DNA from 2 places in the Bacillus sp. AMCV2 genome. Region 2 is predicted to be linked to the other one. Evidence: a T-box and tRNA genes for the amino acid it is inferred to sense, from the RefSeq annotation. Region 2 holds a T-box; the other holds one or more tRNA genes.

Region 1 (7,852 bases), 3.5 Mb from region 2:
AATGAAACCGTTTGCTTCATCGAGTAATGTCTTTGCTTGTTTCTGATCTGTGCTTGTTTTGAGCATGACGATTGCTGTTTTGACGTGATGATCGGCTTGTTCCAGGGTGTGCCTGGCTGTGTCGTATGAAGCATTTGTAAGGCTTTGGATGATACTGATGGCGCGTTCTTTTAGTTTTTTGTTGCTGACGTTGACGTCTACCATCAAGTTTTCGTAAACCTTGCCGATTTTGACCATTACAGCGGTAGATATCATGTTTAGAATCATTTTATGAGCGGTTGCGGCTTTCATACGTGTTGATCCTGTAATGGCCTCAGGTCCGACGACAACCTCAATGCTGTGATCCGCATCCTTGCTGATGGCGGAATTTTCATTGCAAGTAAGGGCGATGGTGTGTGCTCCGACTTTGCGGGCGTATCTTAGGGCGCCTGCGGCGTAGGGTGTGCGGCCGCTTGCTGCGATGGCAATGACGGTGTCATTTGAAGTGAGCTGTATGTTTCTTAAATCTTCAGCTCCTGCTTCTTCACTGTCTTCAATGCCCTCTGCTGCCTGTAAAAAGGCTTTGGGGCCTCCAGCCATGATTCCGATGACCTGATCTGGGCTTACGCTGTAGGTGGGAGGACATTCAACAGCATCCATGACGCCGAGTCTGCCGCTTGTACCGGCGCCTGTATATATGAGCCGGCCTCCATTTTGAAACGATTCATATGCGCAGTCTACAGCTGTTTTGATGTCGGGGAGAACCTCCTGAACGGCTGCAGCGACTTTCATATCTTCGTTGTTGATCATTTTGAGGATGCCGAGAGTGTTTGCTTTGTGGATTTCAACTGTTTGGCTATTGCGTGATTCCGTTGTAAGACGGTGAATGTTTAATGGTTCTGACATGAGGATGCCCCCTGTTTTAAAATGATATATCTCAATATTCAGTATATTCATTTCTGTTATGATATTTCAACTATGTTTTTTAATTTTTGAAATTTTATTTCACCCAAGACTATAAGAAATGATGAAGGATCAACTGTTCTCCAAGCGGCCCGATTCTTCGCCGTCCTTTATCAAGGAACCCGCTTTTCATATAAAGGTGTTTTGCGCGTATGTTCAGATGATTGACGGCCAAGATGATTTCGTCGCACCATGGAAAATATCCGCTCACAAAAGCGGGAAGCAAAATCATGGCTTTTTTCGCATAGCCTTTTCCGTGGTGCACAGCGTTTAAAGACAGGGAGCTGAGCAGTAAAGCAAATGGATTGTTAGAATAGGAAGCAAGCGTTTCTTTTGATGCATGTAAAATGAAAAAACCGACTGGAAGGTCGTCTTTTAAGATGACAACCGGGTATCGGTCCTGTATGCCCAGAGCCTGAGACAGCACCTCTTTCGGGAGGGAGGTAAAGCGTTTGTCATCGTTGGTGAGCGTGAATGCTTGAAGCTCGGGCAAGTGTTCAGGCTTATAGAAGGATAAAGAAATGTCTTGAGTCATGGGGTGGCCTCCTTACAAGATGTCGTCAAGCTTGTTTTCCGAAATGACCTGGTAGCCCGCTTGTTTTAACAATGCGGCGGTTACTCCGTTGCCGGTGATTTTTTTGCCAGAGAATGTGCCGTTATAGATAAACCCGCTTCCGCAAGATGGACTGTTTTCTTTTAATATGACGGCAGAAGCGTTGATTTCTTTTGCGTAAGCCAATGTTTTCGCGGCGCCTTCCATATATAGTTCTGTGACGTCTTCTCCTGAAGCTGTCACGATTTTCGCTGTTCCATTGAGGACATCCTCGCCGGTGCCTCCTATGATTTCTGCGGGTTCGCGTGGGGTAGAGAAGCCGCCGAGAAGTTCAGGGCAAGCCATGACTGCTTTCTTTTCATCGACGAGTTTTCTGATTTTCTCCGACGCTGCGTGAGAGCCGTTATATCTGCATTCAATGCCTCCAAGGCAAGAACTGACTAGAATCATATTGGTTTCTCCTCTCTTGCTTTGCTTGTCTCTATCATAAAATAAATGGCTTTAGTTGGGAGGCTTTTTCAGTTAAAAAAGGAGTTAAAAAGTTTGAAAATAAAAAATTTAATTTTCCTCTTTACAAACAGGGGGTGACCTGTATATAATAACTTTTGTCAGCTCGACGAGAACACAACGGCCCGTTGGTCAAGCGGTTAAGACACCGCCCTTTCACGGCGGTAACACGGGTTCGAATCCCGTACGGGTCACCATTTGGAGGATTAGCTCAGCTGGGAGAGCATCTGCCTTACAAGCAGAGGGTCGGCGGTTCGAGCCCGTCATCCTCCACCATCTTGCCGGTGTAGCTCAATTGGTAGAGCAACTGACTTGTAATCAGTAGGTTGGGGGTTCAAGTCCTCTTGCCGGCACTGTTTTTTCAAAATTTTATGTGGAGGGGTAGCGAAGTGGCTAAACGCGGCGGACTGTAAATCCGCTCCCTCAGGGTTCGGCAGTTCGAATCTGCCCCCCTCCACCATTATTGGGCTATAGCCAAGCGGTAAGGCAACGGACTTTGACTCCGTCATGCGTTGGTTCGAATCCAGCTAGCCCAGTCACAGACACCTTTGATCAAAAGGTGTCTTTTTTCTTTTCGGAAAAATCATTCCAACTTCTAACTGTTCAGTCTGTATAATAATTTTAAAAATATGTTAAGGTAGTTTATTCACGAATTACCATCTACACCCTGCCAAAAATTTGATAAACTTATTTTATAAAAAAATTGAAACCTTTTGAAACGAAGCTCGTATACATACAGACCGGTGAAGGCAGAGGTTAGATAAATATGGAAATGATGATTAAAAAAAGAATTAAACAAGTCAAAAAAGGCGACCAGGATGCATTTGCGGACATCGTAGATATTTACAAAGATAAAATTTATCAGCTTTGCTACCGTATGCTTGGCAATGTGCATGAGGCGGAGGATATTGCACAGGAAGCTTTCATCAGAGCGTACGTTAATATCGACAGTTTTGATATTAACCGGAAATTTTCAACTTGGCTTTATCGAATCGCGACCAATTTGACCATTGACCGCATTCGCAAAAAGAAGCCGGATTATTACCTCGATGCAGAGGTGGCTGGTACGGAAGGCTTGACCATGTATTCTCAAATCGCCGCAGATGGTGTTTTGCCTGAAGATGCAGTTGTGTCGCTGGAGCTCTCAAACACGATACAGCAGAAAATTTTAAAGCTTCCTGACAAATACAGAACAGTCATCGTATTAAAGTATATTGACGAACTCTCATTAATTGAAATTGGGGAGATTCTAAACATTCCTGTGGGGACTGTGAAAACGCGGATTCACAGAGGCAGAGAGGCTCTTAGAAAACAATTAAGGGATCTTTAAGTGGGGTGATGAAATGAGCTGTCCTGAACAAATTGTGCAGCTTATGCATATGCATCTTGATGGAGATATCCTTCCAAAAGATGAACACGTATTAAATGAACATCTGGAGACATGCGAGAAATGCAGAAAGCATTTTTACGAGATGGAGAAATCCATAGCGCTCGTACGGAGCACATCGCATGTCGAAGCCCCCGCGGATTTTACCGCTAATGTCATGGCAAAATTGCCTAAGGAGAAGAAAAGAGCTTCTGTAAAAAGATGGTTCAGAACCCATCCCGTTATCGCAGCTGCTGCGGTATTCATCATTTTGATGGGCGGAGGTTTTTTTAACAGCTGGCATAATGACCACAATTTCAGCGTATCCAAGCAGCCGAATCTTGTGGTTCATAACCATACTGTGACCGTGCCAGAAGGTGAGACGGTCAAAGGTGATGTCACTGTCAAAAACGGCAAGCTGATTATTAAAGGCAAAATAGACGGGGATGTAACCGTCGTAAACGGCGAAAAGTATATGGCCTCTGCTGGACAAGTCACCGGTCAGATTGAAGAAATCAATCAATTATTCGACTGGACATGGTACAAGATGAAGTCTGCGGGGAAAAGTGTACTCGATGCATTCAGTCCGAACGGAGAAGAGTAAAGCGCGTTAGCCGCTTTGCTCTTTTTTTGCGGGCTGAGAGGGCTGGCACATTTCACTTGCTAAATCGAAATGTGGTATAATGGGCTCGCTATGTAAAGTACATATGCGTAACACGTAAAACACAAAATACGAAATGACTGAAATCTTGGAGGACGAGGAAATGGCTTTTGAGGATATCCCTTTTTTGCAGTACCTCGGCAATGCCGTTGATATTCTCCTTGTTTGGTATGTGATATATAAATTGATTATGGTGATACGCGGCACGAAAGCGGTTCAGCTGTTAAAAGGAATTGTAGTCATCGTGCTTGTTCGTATGGCCAGCCAATATTTGGGCCTCAGCACACTTCAATGGCTGATGGACCAAGCGATAACATGGGGATTTTTAGCAATTATTATTATTTTTCAGCCTGAGCTGAGAAGAGCGCTTGAACAGCTAGGCCGCGGCCGCTTTTTTTCGAGGAGCGGCACGCCTGTTGAAGAAGCGCAGCAGAAAACGATTGAGGCCATTACAAAAGCGATCAATTATATGGCGAAACGCCGTATAGGCGCCCTGCTGACCATTGAGCGGGATACTGGAATGGGGGATTATATTGAAACCGGCATACCACTGAATGCCAAAGTCAGCTCTGAGCTGCTGATCAATATTTTTATCCCAAACACCCCGCTTCACGACGGTGCGGTGATTATGAAAAATAATGAAATTGCCGCGGCCGCCTGTTATCTGCCGCTTTCTGAGAGCCCGTTTATTTCAAAAGAACTGGGCACGCGGCACAGAGCAGCTGTCGGTATCAGTGAAGTAACAGACAGTTTGACGATTATTGTGTCTGAAGAGACCGGCGGCGTCAGTGTGGCAAAGAACGGCGACCTTCACAGAGAGCTTACAGAAGAAGCGCTGAAAGAAATGCTTGAAGCCGAGTTTAAGAAAAACACCAGAGACACTTCTTCTAACCGCTGGTATTGGAGGGGCAAGAAAAATGGATAAATTCTTAAACAACCGCTGGGCTGTGAAAATCATTGCTCTGCTTTTCGCGCTCTTGCTTTATGTGGCGGTTAACAGCAACCAAGCACCGACTCCGAAAAAACCGGGTGAATCTTTCTTTCCGACATCAACAACTGATGAAGCAACTCTGACTGATATTCCGGTTAAAGCGTATTATGATGATGAAAATTACGTCGTGACGGGTGTTCCGCAAACGGTTAATGTCACGATAAAAGGCTCGACAAGCGCCGTGAAAAAGGCTCGGCAGACCAAAAACTTTGAAATATATGCCGATATGGAACATTTGAAAACCGGCACACATAAGGTTGAGCTTAAGGCCAAAAACGTGTCGGATGGGCTGACAATCTCAATTAATCCGTCTGTTACGACAGTGACCATTCAGGAACGGACGACCAAAAGTTTTCCCGTAGAAGTGGAGTACTACAACAAAAGCAAGATGAAAAAAGGCTATTCTCCGGAGCAGCCGATTGTCAGTCCGAAAAATGTGCAGATTACCGGATCGAAAAATGTGATCGATAATATTTCTCTTGTAAAAGCTTCAGTGAATTTGGAAAACGCAGATGAAACGATTGAAAAGGAAGCGAAAGTGACTGTCTATGATAAAGACGGAAACGCGCTTCCTGTCGACGTGGAGCCCTCGGTTATCAAGATTACCGTTCCGGTGACAAGCCCGAGTAAAAAAGTGCCCTTTAAAATTGAACGGACAGGAAGCCTTCCTGACGGTGTCAGCATAGCGAATATTGAATCCAGCCCCAGTGAGGTAACGGTTTACGGCTCACAGGATGTGTTGGATTCTCTTGAATTTATTGACGGCGTCAGCTTAGATTTAAGTAAAATTAACAAGGATTCCGATATCGAGGCAGATATTCCGCTTCCTGACGGTGTCAAAAAAATCTCACCGTCAAAGGTGACTTTGCATATAGAAGTCGATAGTGAAGCGGATCAGAAGTTCGAGAATGTCCCCATCAAGACTGTAGGGCTGAGCAGCTCACAAAACATTGAATTTCTTGATCCTGAATCACAAGTGATAGATGTAACGGCTAAAGGCTCTCCCGCGAATATAAAAAAACTGAAAAAATCAGATATTGAATTGTATGTGAATGTTTCAGATTTAGAGGACGGGGAGCATAGCGTGAAGCTTGAAGTGAACGGGCCACAGAATGTAACCTGGTCCTTGGGGCGGAAAAACGCCAAAATCAAGCTGACGTCTAAGAAAAGCAATACATCAACGAATGATAACAGCAGCAATACATCAGGGAATCAGGATGACACAGATAAACAAACAAATGATCAAAAGAACAATCAGCAAGAAGATACAAAGAACACTGATAAAAACAGCAACGATCAAAACCAAGACGAAAATAAAGATCAAAACCAAGATCAGGATGAGGATGAATCCACTGCGAATTCACAATCCTCATCGGAATAAAAAAGGAGCGATTATAAAATGGGCAAGTATTTTGGAACAGACGGTGTAAGAGGTGTCGCCAATAGTGAGCTTACACCTGAGCTGGCCTTTAAAGTCGGACGTTTCGGCGGTTATGTGCTGACAAAAGACAAACAACGTCCAAAAGTGCTGATAGGCCGCGATACACGCATCTCCGGCCATATGCTGGAGGGAGCCCTTGTCGCCGGACTTTTATCCATTGGCGCAGAAGTCATGCGCCTAGGTGTCATTTCTACACCAGGTGTATCTTATTTGACAAAAGCGATGGATGCAGAGGCGGGCGTCATGATTTCCGCTTCTCATAACCCAGTGCAGGATAACGGCATCAAATTCTTTGGGGGAGATGGATTTAAGCTTTCTGATGAACAGGAGGCTGAAATTGAGCGCCTGATGGACGAACCTGAGGATAAGCTGCCAAGACCTGTCGGAGCAGACCTTGGACTTGTAAACGATTATTTTGAAGGCGGACAAAAATATCTGCAATTCTTAAAACAGACAGCTGATGAAGATTTCACAGGCATTCATGTGGCATTGGACTGTGCCCATGGCGCAACGTCATCCTTGGCGACACACCTGTTTGCTGATTTAGATGCAGATGTTTCGACAATGGGGACTTCCCCGAACGGATTAAACATTAATGACGGCGTCGGTTCGACTCATCCCGAAGCGCTCAGCGCGTTTGTCAAAGAGAAAAACGCGGATCTCGGTCTTGCGTTCGACGGTGACGGCGACCGCCTGATTGCTGTCGATGAAAAAGGAAATATTGTAGACGGCGACCAAATCATGTACATATGCTCAAAACACCTGAAATCAGAGGGCCGTTTAAAGGATGATACAGTGGTTTCAACCGTGATGAGCAACCTCGGCTTCTATAAGGCGCTCGAAAAAGAAGGCATCAAAAGCGTGCAGACAGCTGTCGGCGACCGCTACGTAGTAGAAGCAATGAAAAAAGACGGCTACAACGTCGGCGGAGAGCAGTCAGGACATCTTATTTTCCTTGATTACAACACGACAGGGGACGGATTATTGTCTGCTATTATGCTGATGAACACTTTGAAAGCAACAGGCAAGCCGCTGTCAGAGCTTGCAGCTGAAATGCAGAAGTTCCCGCAGCTGTTAGTCAATGTGAGAGTGACTGATAAATATAAAGTTGAAGAAAATGAAAAAGTAAAAGCAGTTATTTCTGAAGTTGAAAAAGAAATGAACGGCGACGGCCGGATTTTGGTGCGCCCTTCAGGAACTGAACCGCTCGTCCGTGTCATGGCTGAAGCGAAGACGAAAGAGCTGTGCGATGAGTATGTCAATCGCATTGTTGAAGTCGTCCGGTCAGAAATGGGATTAGAGTAACGAAGTCTATTATCAGAGAGTGAACAAGACAAGCGAGGTTAACATAAGATAATTGTGAGACATACGGCAAAGTTGTTTAAAAAACA
Region 2 (7,852 bases):
AGCAGGCTCGTTTTTAACTCATCTGAGGAACGGTCCCATAGGCCCTGATCATGCTTTTTCAGAAATTCGCCTAGTACACGCTTCGAGCTGTCGTCCATTTTATCAACGATGATTTTCCGTTTCATGGATTTATCCATCAAATTCACATGCTCAGGCAGCGACTTGTAGCCTCTTCTGATGCTTCTGTCGACCGTCATTTCACAGGCTGTCACACCAGCGTAATAAGGCCCCTCTTCTTTTCTGTCAATCGTTACCCACACAAGCCAGTATGGTTTTCCGTTCGGAACTTCTTCTTTATTCGGGAGAAATTTAATTCCTTTTTCAACGGTGCTGCGGGCATGCATGGCGCCGATGTCTACGAACGCTTCTTTTTCCTCTACATCAACGAATACGGGAGAAATGTTATCAAGGCTGAGTGCCCCTACGCCAAAACCACCGTGTCCGTCTGTCGGATCACTTTTGATAATATTAAACCCGATTGATTTTTTCTTTTTTTCTTCCATGAAGTTCTACCTCCTACAAAAGCGGTTGAAATATCGCTGAAAACAGCTTTAAAATCGAATCTCTTCCTGCATTGAGCATCGGCCACAGCACGTAAGATCCGAGCGGTGTCACAAACAGCACCAAAAATACGATAAAGCCGTAGCTCTCCGCCTGCGTCATTTTGGCACGCACGCCCGGCGGAACGAGATCTTCTATAATTCGATAGCCATCGAGCGGAGGAAGCGGCAGCAGATTAAATAAAAACAAGACAAGATTCAGCTGTATCCAAATAGAAAAAAACTGATCCAGCCCCGTGCTGAACGCCGCAAGCATTTCCATTCCGTACGCATGCATCAACACTAACAAAAAGAAACCAATAAACGCAAGAATCAGGTTACTGACGGGCCCGGCTATAGATACGAGCACACCGGCAAGCCGGGGTTTCTTAAAGAAGCGGTGATTCACGGGAATGGGGCGCGCCCACCCGAAGCCGGCCACCAAAATCAAAATGGTTCCGAACGGATCAAGGTGTTTAATGGGATTCAGCGTCAGTCTTCCTTGTTTTTTCGCCGTATCGTCACCGAATTTGTATGCGACATAAGCGTGGGCAAGCTCGTGCATCGTAAACGACACAATTAGCGTGATGACGAGGTATGGCATTAAAGATAACGGATAATATAAGAAACGGTCCAAGTGAGATATCCCTCTTTCTCAAAATGCAAGAATTTACTTTATTCAGTATACTATAAGAAGCCTCTTTTTCTAAAGAGAGGAAACGAGATAAAGGAGGATTCAGCACCCATGCCATACGTAACTGTCAAAATGCTCGAAGGCCGTACAGACGAGCAAAAACGCAATCTTGTCGAGAAAGTAACAGAAGCCGTAAAGGAAACAACCGGTGCTTCTGAAGAAAAAATTGTTGTCTTTATAGAAGAAATGAGAAAAGACCATTATGCCGTCGCAGGCAAACGCCTGAGCGATATGGAATAATCTCTATAAAGCCGGCGCTTCGCGCACCGGCTTTTATTATCCCTATTGAGCCAGCTTCGCAATAATCGCCAAGAACGTCTCTTTCTCTTCGGCTGTTAAACGTTCAAACATGCCGTCAATCAGCTGCTGGCGGTTTTCGATCATTTGTTCAGCCGCTCCCCGGCCCGATTCAGAAAGCGTAATCCATACAGTGCGGCGGTCATTGTTATTTCTGGATCTCTCAATAAACCCTTCCTGCTCTAAATGATTCAGAGCTGTGGTCGTGGCAGAGGGAGACAGTGTGACCTCCTTCAAAATATCCTTTATGGTGCAGCTCCCATGTCTGTATATGATCCGCAGAATAAACCCTCTTACATTATTCACGTGTTTCGGAACGGTGGCTTCATCTAATTGCTTCGTGCTTTTCAAATATTTTGTAAGTGCGTGATCCAGCAAATTTGCTTCCAGTTTGTCATGGTCCATGTCAATTTCCCCATTTCGAGATGCATTCATAACATACGAACGATATGATTTACTTATTATTTTACTGATTCCGAATAGGGAAAGTCAAAAAAGCAAAATGTGAATTCACAGCTTTTATCCTACATGCCTCGATTTTCCACCTGTTTCACAAGCTTATCTTTGAATGTCTGAAAAGGAACATGTTCATTCTGCTGATGTCCGAATCGGCGGACGTTTACCGCATCCTCCTGCTCCTCATGATCTCCAAGCACCAGCACGTACGGGATTTTCTGCACCTGCGATTCTCTGATTTTATAGCCCAGCTTCTCATTGCGCTCATCAATGCCGGCTCTTATCCCCACCTGCTTCAGCTCCGCCTGCACTTTTCTGCAATAGTCTAAGTGAACGTGCGAAACCGGTATGATTTGAACCTGGAGCGGTGCGAGCCAGACTGGAAAAGCCCCGCCGTAATGCTCGATCAAAATGCCGAAGAAACGGTCGATTGAGCCGAAAACCGCTCTGTGGATGACAACGGGACGAACCTTCTCATTGAGTTCGTTGATATATGTTAAATCAAATTTTTCCGGCATTTGAAAATCAAGCTGAATTGTCGCGCATTGGTGGCTCCGTTTCAGGGCATCTTTTATGTGGAAATCAATTTTCGGCCCGTAAAACGCCCCATCACCTTCATTGATCTCATAAGAGAGGCCAAGCTCCTCAAGGACGCGTGCTAAGGCACATTCCGACGCTTCCCAAAGGCTGTCATCGCCTAATGAATCCTCCGGGCGAGTCGAAAGCTCAACTGAATACTCGAAACCAAATGTCCGATATACCTCATCAATCAGCCGAATCGCTTCTTTGATCTCACTCTCAATCTGATCCTCCCGAACGAAAATATGGGCGTCATCCTGACAGAACGTCCGAACGCGAAGCATTCCGTTTAAAGCGCCGCTGTATTCATGGCGGTGCACCTGTCCGAATTCCGCCATGCGAATCGGCAGATCCCGATAAGAATACAGGCTGTTTTTAAAAATGAGCATATGGCCGGGACAATTCATCGGCTTCATTGCGAACCTTGTATCATCCACTTCTGAAAAGTACATATTGTCGCGATAATGGTCCCAATGGCCTGACTGCTCCCATAACCGCTGATTCATCATAAACGGCGTACGCACCTCATCGTAGCCGGCATTTGTTTGCAGCTTACGCGAGAAGCGCTCCAGCTCATTGCGGACAATCTGCCCTTTCGGCAAATAAAACGGCATCCCCGGCGCTTCTTCAGAAAACATAAACAGCCCTAACTGTTTGCCGAGCTTGCGATGGTCTCGTTTTGCCGCTTCTTCCAGCATATGCAGGTGCGCATCCAAATCTTTTTTCTTTTGAAACGCAACCCCGTACACCCGCTGCAGGACTTCATTTTTGCTGTCTCCGCGCCAATAAGCGCCTGATACTCTTGTCAGTTTGAACGCCTTGATCATTCCTGTAGAAGGGAGGTGCGGCCCGCGGCACAGGTCAACGAATTCCCCTTGCTGGTACAGTGTGATATCCTCCCCACGCGGAATATCCTTTAAAATCTCAAGCTTGAGCCGCTCGTCTTTTTGTGCAAACAGCTCTTCAGCCTCTTCGTAAGAAACCTCCATACGTTTGATTTCAAGGTTTTCATTTATTATGTTTTTCATTTCTTTTTCGATGGCCTCTAAGTCTCCTGATGCCAAGCTTTTCCCCAGCTTCATGTCATAGTAGAAGCCGTCTAAAATCACAGGCCCTACCCCCAATGACACTTCGCCGTACAGCCGTTTTACTGCTTGGGCCAGCACGTGCGCTGTTGTGTGGCGAAGCACCTGCAAGCCTTCTTGTGAATCGAGTGTGACAATCGAAAGCTCAGCATCTTCCTCCAGCTTGAAACTGAGATCAACAAGCTTGCCGTTGACCTGACCTGCGGCCGCTTTCTTTTGCAGACTGGAACTGATAGAACCAGCCGCTTCTTTGATTGTGATGCCTTTCGGATATTCCTGGATCTGTCCGTCCGGAAGCTGAATGTGTACATGTTTACTCATTTTAGAACACTCCTTATTCATTGTTGTATATAAAAAAACACACCCGTCCCGCAGATAGGGACGAGTGTGTGATTAACCCGTGGTTCCACCCAAGTTCCCGACAAATACTATGTTGTCGGCTCGGTGCTGTAACGCAGCATAGACGGCATTGGATACTTCAGTTCCCCAATGCTGCTCCAAGGCGGTAAATGATATTCCTAAGCTGGGAAGCTCTCACCTTTCCTTCCCTCTCTGAAAACCGTAACTATCATTCGTGTCCTTTTCATCGCATGTATTCAATTCATAAAAAAACACACCCGTCCCACAGATAGGGACGAGTGTGTGATTAACCCGTGGTTCCACCCAAGTTCCCGACAAATACTATATTGTCGGCTCGGTGCTGTAACGCAGCATAGACGGCATTGGATACTTCAGTTCCCCAATGCTGCTCCAAGGCGGTAAATGATATTCCTAAGCTGGGAAGCTCTCACCTTTCCTTCCCTCTCTGAAAACCGTAACTATCATTCGTGTCCTTTTCAACGCATTTATGTAGTTCATATAAAAAAACACACCCATCCCTCTAAAAGGGACGAATGTGTTGATCATCCGTGGTTCCACCCAAATTCCCGATCAATTACACATGGTGATCGGCTTGAAGATGCTGTAACGCAGCATGACGGTATCAGATACTTGTTTTCCCCGATACGGCTCAAAGGCGGTAAGCTGCTTTCCCTGCGTTAGGAAGATCTCAGCTGTCCTTCCCTCTCTGGAAACCGTAAAAAGCATCTCGTGTCCTTATCAGTGCCTGTTGTTTCAATAATTTTTTATATCTTACTATATATTCCCACAAAGCGCAATCAGTGATTTACATTTTTTTCTGACGCAACAGTTCCGTTATGGGCAACCAGAAACAGCCATACAAGCAATGCAGCGAGGCTGTATGCCGCTCCCATCATCAAAAACGTAAACCCGGCACCGGCATACCAAGTGGCGGACAGATGAATAATCACCCCGGTTATCGCTACGCCGACCAAGGCTCCGATTTGCCGGTTTGTATTTAACGCCGCACCGGCGATATTCGCATGTCTTTGCCCGGCAGCCTGCATGATCACAGTTGTCATGGCAGGAACTGTAATACCGGTACAGAGGTTCATAACAGACATCAATACCGCCAGCTGCCAATAAGGAAAATCCGGAGAAATCAGCACAAACAACAGCAATGCAATGATACAGCTGACCGCCATTGATACAAACATAAGCTGCCCGGCTTCAAACCGATTCGCCAGACGGGCAAACAGCAGATTGCCGATCACGAAGACCGCCATCATCGGCAGCAGCTCCACTCCAGCCATAAAGGAACTTGCGCCTCCTGCTTCCTGCAAAAAAAGGCTGAGCATAAACATGCCGCCAAAAAGGGCGAAATTCAGCAAAAACCCGATAAATTGGGCAGCTGAGAAGCGGCCGCTTTTGTATAAGGACGCCGGCAGGATGGGTGCTTTTGCAGAAATTTCCCGCAGCAAAAACAGCACAAATGCCAAAATCGCTGCAGTAAATGCTACAAGAATCACTGGCGAGCGCCAGCCCACTGAAGGCCCCTGTATCAAAGCATAGGAAAGAAACCCGAGAGCCATCATGCCAAGCAGATGCCCAACGATGTTCACGCGGCTGCTTTTTCCCGGAACGCGGCTGAGGATTCGGTAAGCTGAAATGAGCGCAGCAGCCCCTATTGGCACATTGATCAGAAAAATACTCTGCCAGCCCGCCAACTGTACCAGCACTCCCCCGATAAAGGGCCCAAGGCCTGAAGCGGCGGAAACAAGCGCGGCCCACAGCCCAAACATTCTCGCCCGCACCCGCTCATCAGGATAAGAGGCAGCCAAAAGGCTGAGTGAGCTTGGCATAAACAAAGCTGCTCCAATTCCCTGTATGAGACGTCCGGCAATCAGCATCTGCCCATTTATAGATGCAGCGCATACACAGGAGGCCAGAACAAAAACGGCTAGACCTAAGATATAGATCGTCTTCGAGCCGAAACGGTCAGCCAAGGCTCCGCCCGCCAGCAGAAGCGACGCAAAAGTAAGAATGTACCCGTCCACAACCCATGTTACACCTGAAAGTGACATTGAAAGAGTGTTTTTCATATCCGCCATCGCCACATTCACAACGGTCACATCAAGAGTTGCCATGAGGAAACCAAGTGCGAGCACGATCAGTACAGATATTCCTGTAGATGAATCTGTTTTGTGTAAAGATCCGCTATTTTTCATTACAATTGCCCTTTCACTTGCTTGATTACCCAATCATCTATTTTTTCAAGATCATACAATTCCCCGACTCTGTCCATGACATGCTGCAAGGATTCTTCTCTCATGAGATTGGCCCATTTATCCTCGATTTCCCCCATGACTGTCTCCAGCACACAGTGACTTTCTCCCTCAAATACAGATTGCAGCAGGCCTTTCCCCTGATACATCGAACCTCTGCCTTCAACCGCTTGATAAACATCATAAAGCGTAATGTCCGCCAAAGGCTTCGTCAGGGTAAAACCGCCCTTCGTCCCTGGTAAGGATTCTGCCAAACCGGCTTGAACTAATGTTCTCATCAGCTTCTTCAAGTAAGACGGAGACACACGCAATCGCTGGCTTATAGCCTCTGACGTCAAAGAAGCCTGTACCGGCAGCCGTGACAGTAACAGCAGCACAGAAACCGCCTGCTCCATTCCTGATTTCATTTTCATCCTATTCACTCCTGATTCATTATGGATAACTATTATCCATAATGAATCTCTTAGCAGCTTTTGTCAATAAAAAAAGCAAAAGAAACGGATCATTTCTTTTGCTTGGTATGGTTAACAAATCTGCTTCAGTTCCTCTATGTATTGAAGCGCTTCGTCATATTCTTCATTTGTATATTTTTGCTTGCTTTTGATGGTAAAGACTTTTTCTTTCTTTTCCTCATCCTCAAGCCCGTCAAAGTAAAGGATCGTGGAAACAAGCTCTAAAAACCGTGATGAACGGCTGTTTACACTGTCAATATAGCCTTTCATATCCGGCATGTCCAGATCAGCATGGTCTAAAAATGCGGAGCCTGTCTCAGTCAGCGAATACCGGTATTGAAAGTAGCCGCCCTTTTTTTCCTTCACCTCATGCAGAAATCCAAGGTTGCACAGCTCTTCAATCTGGAGCGTCAGTTCCTCTGAATATGGTCCGTAAAAGTGAAAATCATATTTCTCATAGAAAGGAAACTGCATTTTCTTGGCGATATAAATCATTTTCTGCAGCTTCTTTCGCCCGATGATTTCTCCAGAATCCGAGAACACCTTCATCAGTTTTGCATGTTCTTTCAACAAATTCCCGACATCTCCTTTTTCCTTCTTTCCAATTTCTATGTCAGTCCCAGCAGCTGCCGGATTTTCATTTTCGCTTCCGGATGTTTAGAGCCGTCACAAATCAAGTCCTTTGGATAGTAAAGCTTGTGGTCCGTCCGCCGTTTACCTGAGATGGATTCCACAATAGCCGACTGCCTGGACAGCTCTTTAATTTGGCCGTTTTGCGTCAAGAGATGGATCGGCAGACGCTCCTCTTCCTCTCCCGGTCGGTAAAAATCGTATGGCAGATCTGATGAAGAATCAACGACCAAATAATAGCTCGGATCGATTCCCGCCTCTTTGAACAATGAGGTCAGCTCAAAATAAGCCGACATTTCTTCATTCGGATTGAATTCAACGTATTGGAACAGCTGGCGGTTAATGAATCTGCGGCACAAGTCGGATAAAATCGCGTCTTCTTCCTCCTCCCAGGCCTGGAAGTAATACAAAATAATAGATTCATCCAGCTTTACATAATCCTCCAGTGTCAATTTCCCTTCAAAAATAGAATAGAAATGAACCGGAGCGTGAGTGA

The links. A T-box is a leader RNA that pairs with one kind of tRNA and senses whether it is charged. The one in region 2 lies ahead of thrS (threonine--tRNA ligase), so its partner is inferred to be a tRNA-Thr.
Region 1: it has a tRNA-Thr gene. The T-box ahead of thrS (threonine--tRNA ligase) is inferred to sense a tRNA for this amino acid. The anticodon was not compared.

What each region holds. Positions count from the first base shown of each region.
Region 1 is NZ_JBVYIB010000002.1:191,259-199,110, forward strand. Features, by position in the region: gene murQ (N-acetylmuramic acid 6-phosphate etherase) at 1-885, opposite strand, end outside; gene AC0OMA_RS01125 (GNAT family N-acetyltransferase) at 995-1,477, opposite strand; gene AC0OMA_RS01130 (2-thiouracil desulfurase family protein) at 1,490-1,945, opposite strand; tRNA gene AC0OMA_RS01135 (tRNA-Glu) at 2,125-2,199, shown strand; tRNA gene AC0OMA_RS01140 (tRNA-Val) at 2,203-2,278, shown strand; tRNA gene AC0OMA_RS01145 (tRNA-Thr) at 2,283-2,355, shown strand; tRNA gene AC0OMA_RS01150 (tRNA-Tyr) at 2,378-2,462, shown strand; tRNA gene AC0OMA_RS01155 (tRNA-Gln) at 2,467-2,538, shown strand; gene sigW (RNA polymerase sigma factor SigW) at 2,769-3,332, shown strand; gene rsiW (anti-sigma-W factor RsiW) at 3,346-3,972, shown strand; gene cdaA (diadenylate cyclase CdaA) at 4,133-4,954, shown strand; gene cdaR (CdaA regulatory protein CdaR) at 4,947-6,401, shown strand; gene glmM (phosphoglucosamine mutase) at 6,420-7,766, shown strand.
Region 2 is NZ_JBVYIB010000002.1:3,716,234-3,724,085, forward strand. Features, by position in the region: gene AC0OMA_RS19185 (YwhD family protein) at 1-503, opposite strand, end outside; gene AC0OMA_RS19190 (site-2 protease family protein) at 517-1,176, opposite strand; gene AC0OMA_RS19195 (2-hydroxymuconate tautomerase) at 1,285-1,473, shown strand; gene AC0OMA_RS19200 (MarR family transcriptional regulator) at 1,516-1,935, opposite strand; gene thrS (threonine--tRNA ligase) at 2,055-3,971, opposite strand; T-box leader at 4,025-4,246, opposite strand; T-box leader at 4,278-4,499, opposite strand; T-box leader at 4,533-4,761, opposite strand; gene AC0OMA_RS19210 (MFS transporter) at 4,808-6,217, opposite strand; gene AC0OMA_RS19215 (Rrf2 family transcriptional regulator) at 6,217-6,687, opposite strand; gene AC0OMA_RS19220 (YwgA family protein) at 6,799-7,299, opposite strand; gene AC0OMA_RS19225 (HD domain-containing protein) at 7,335-7,852, opposite strand, start outside.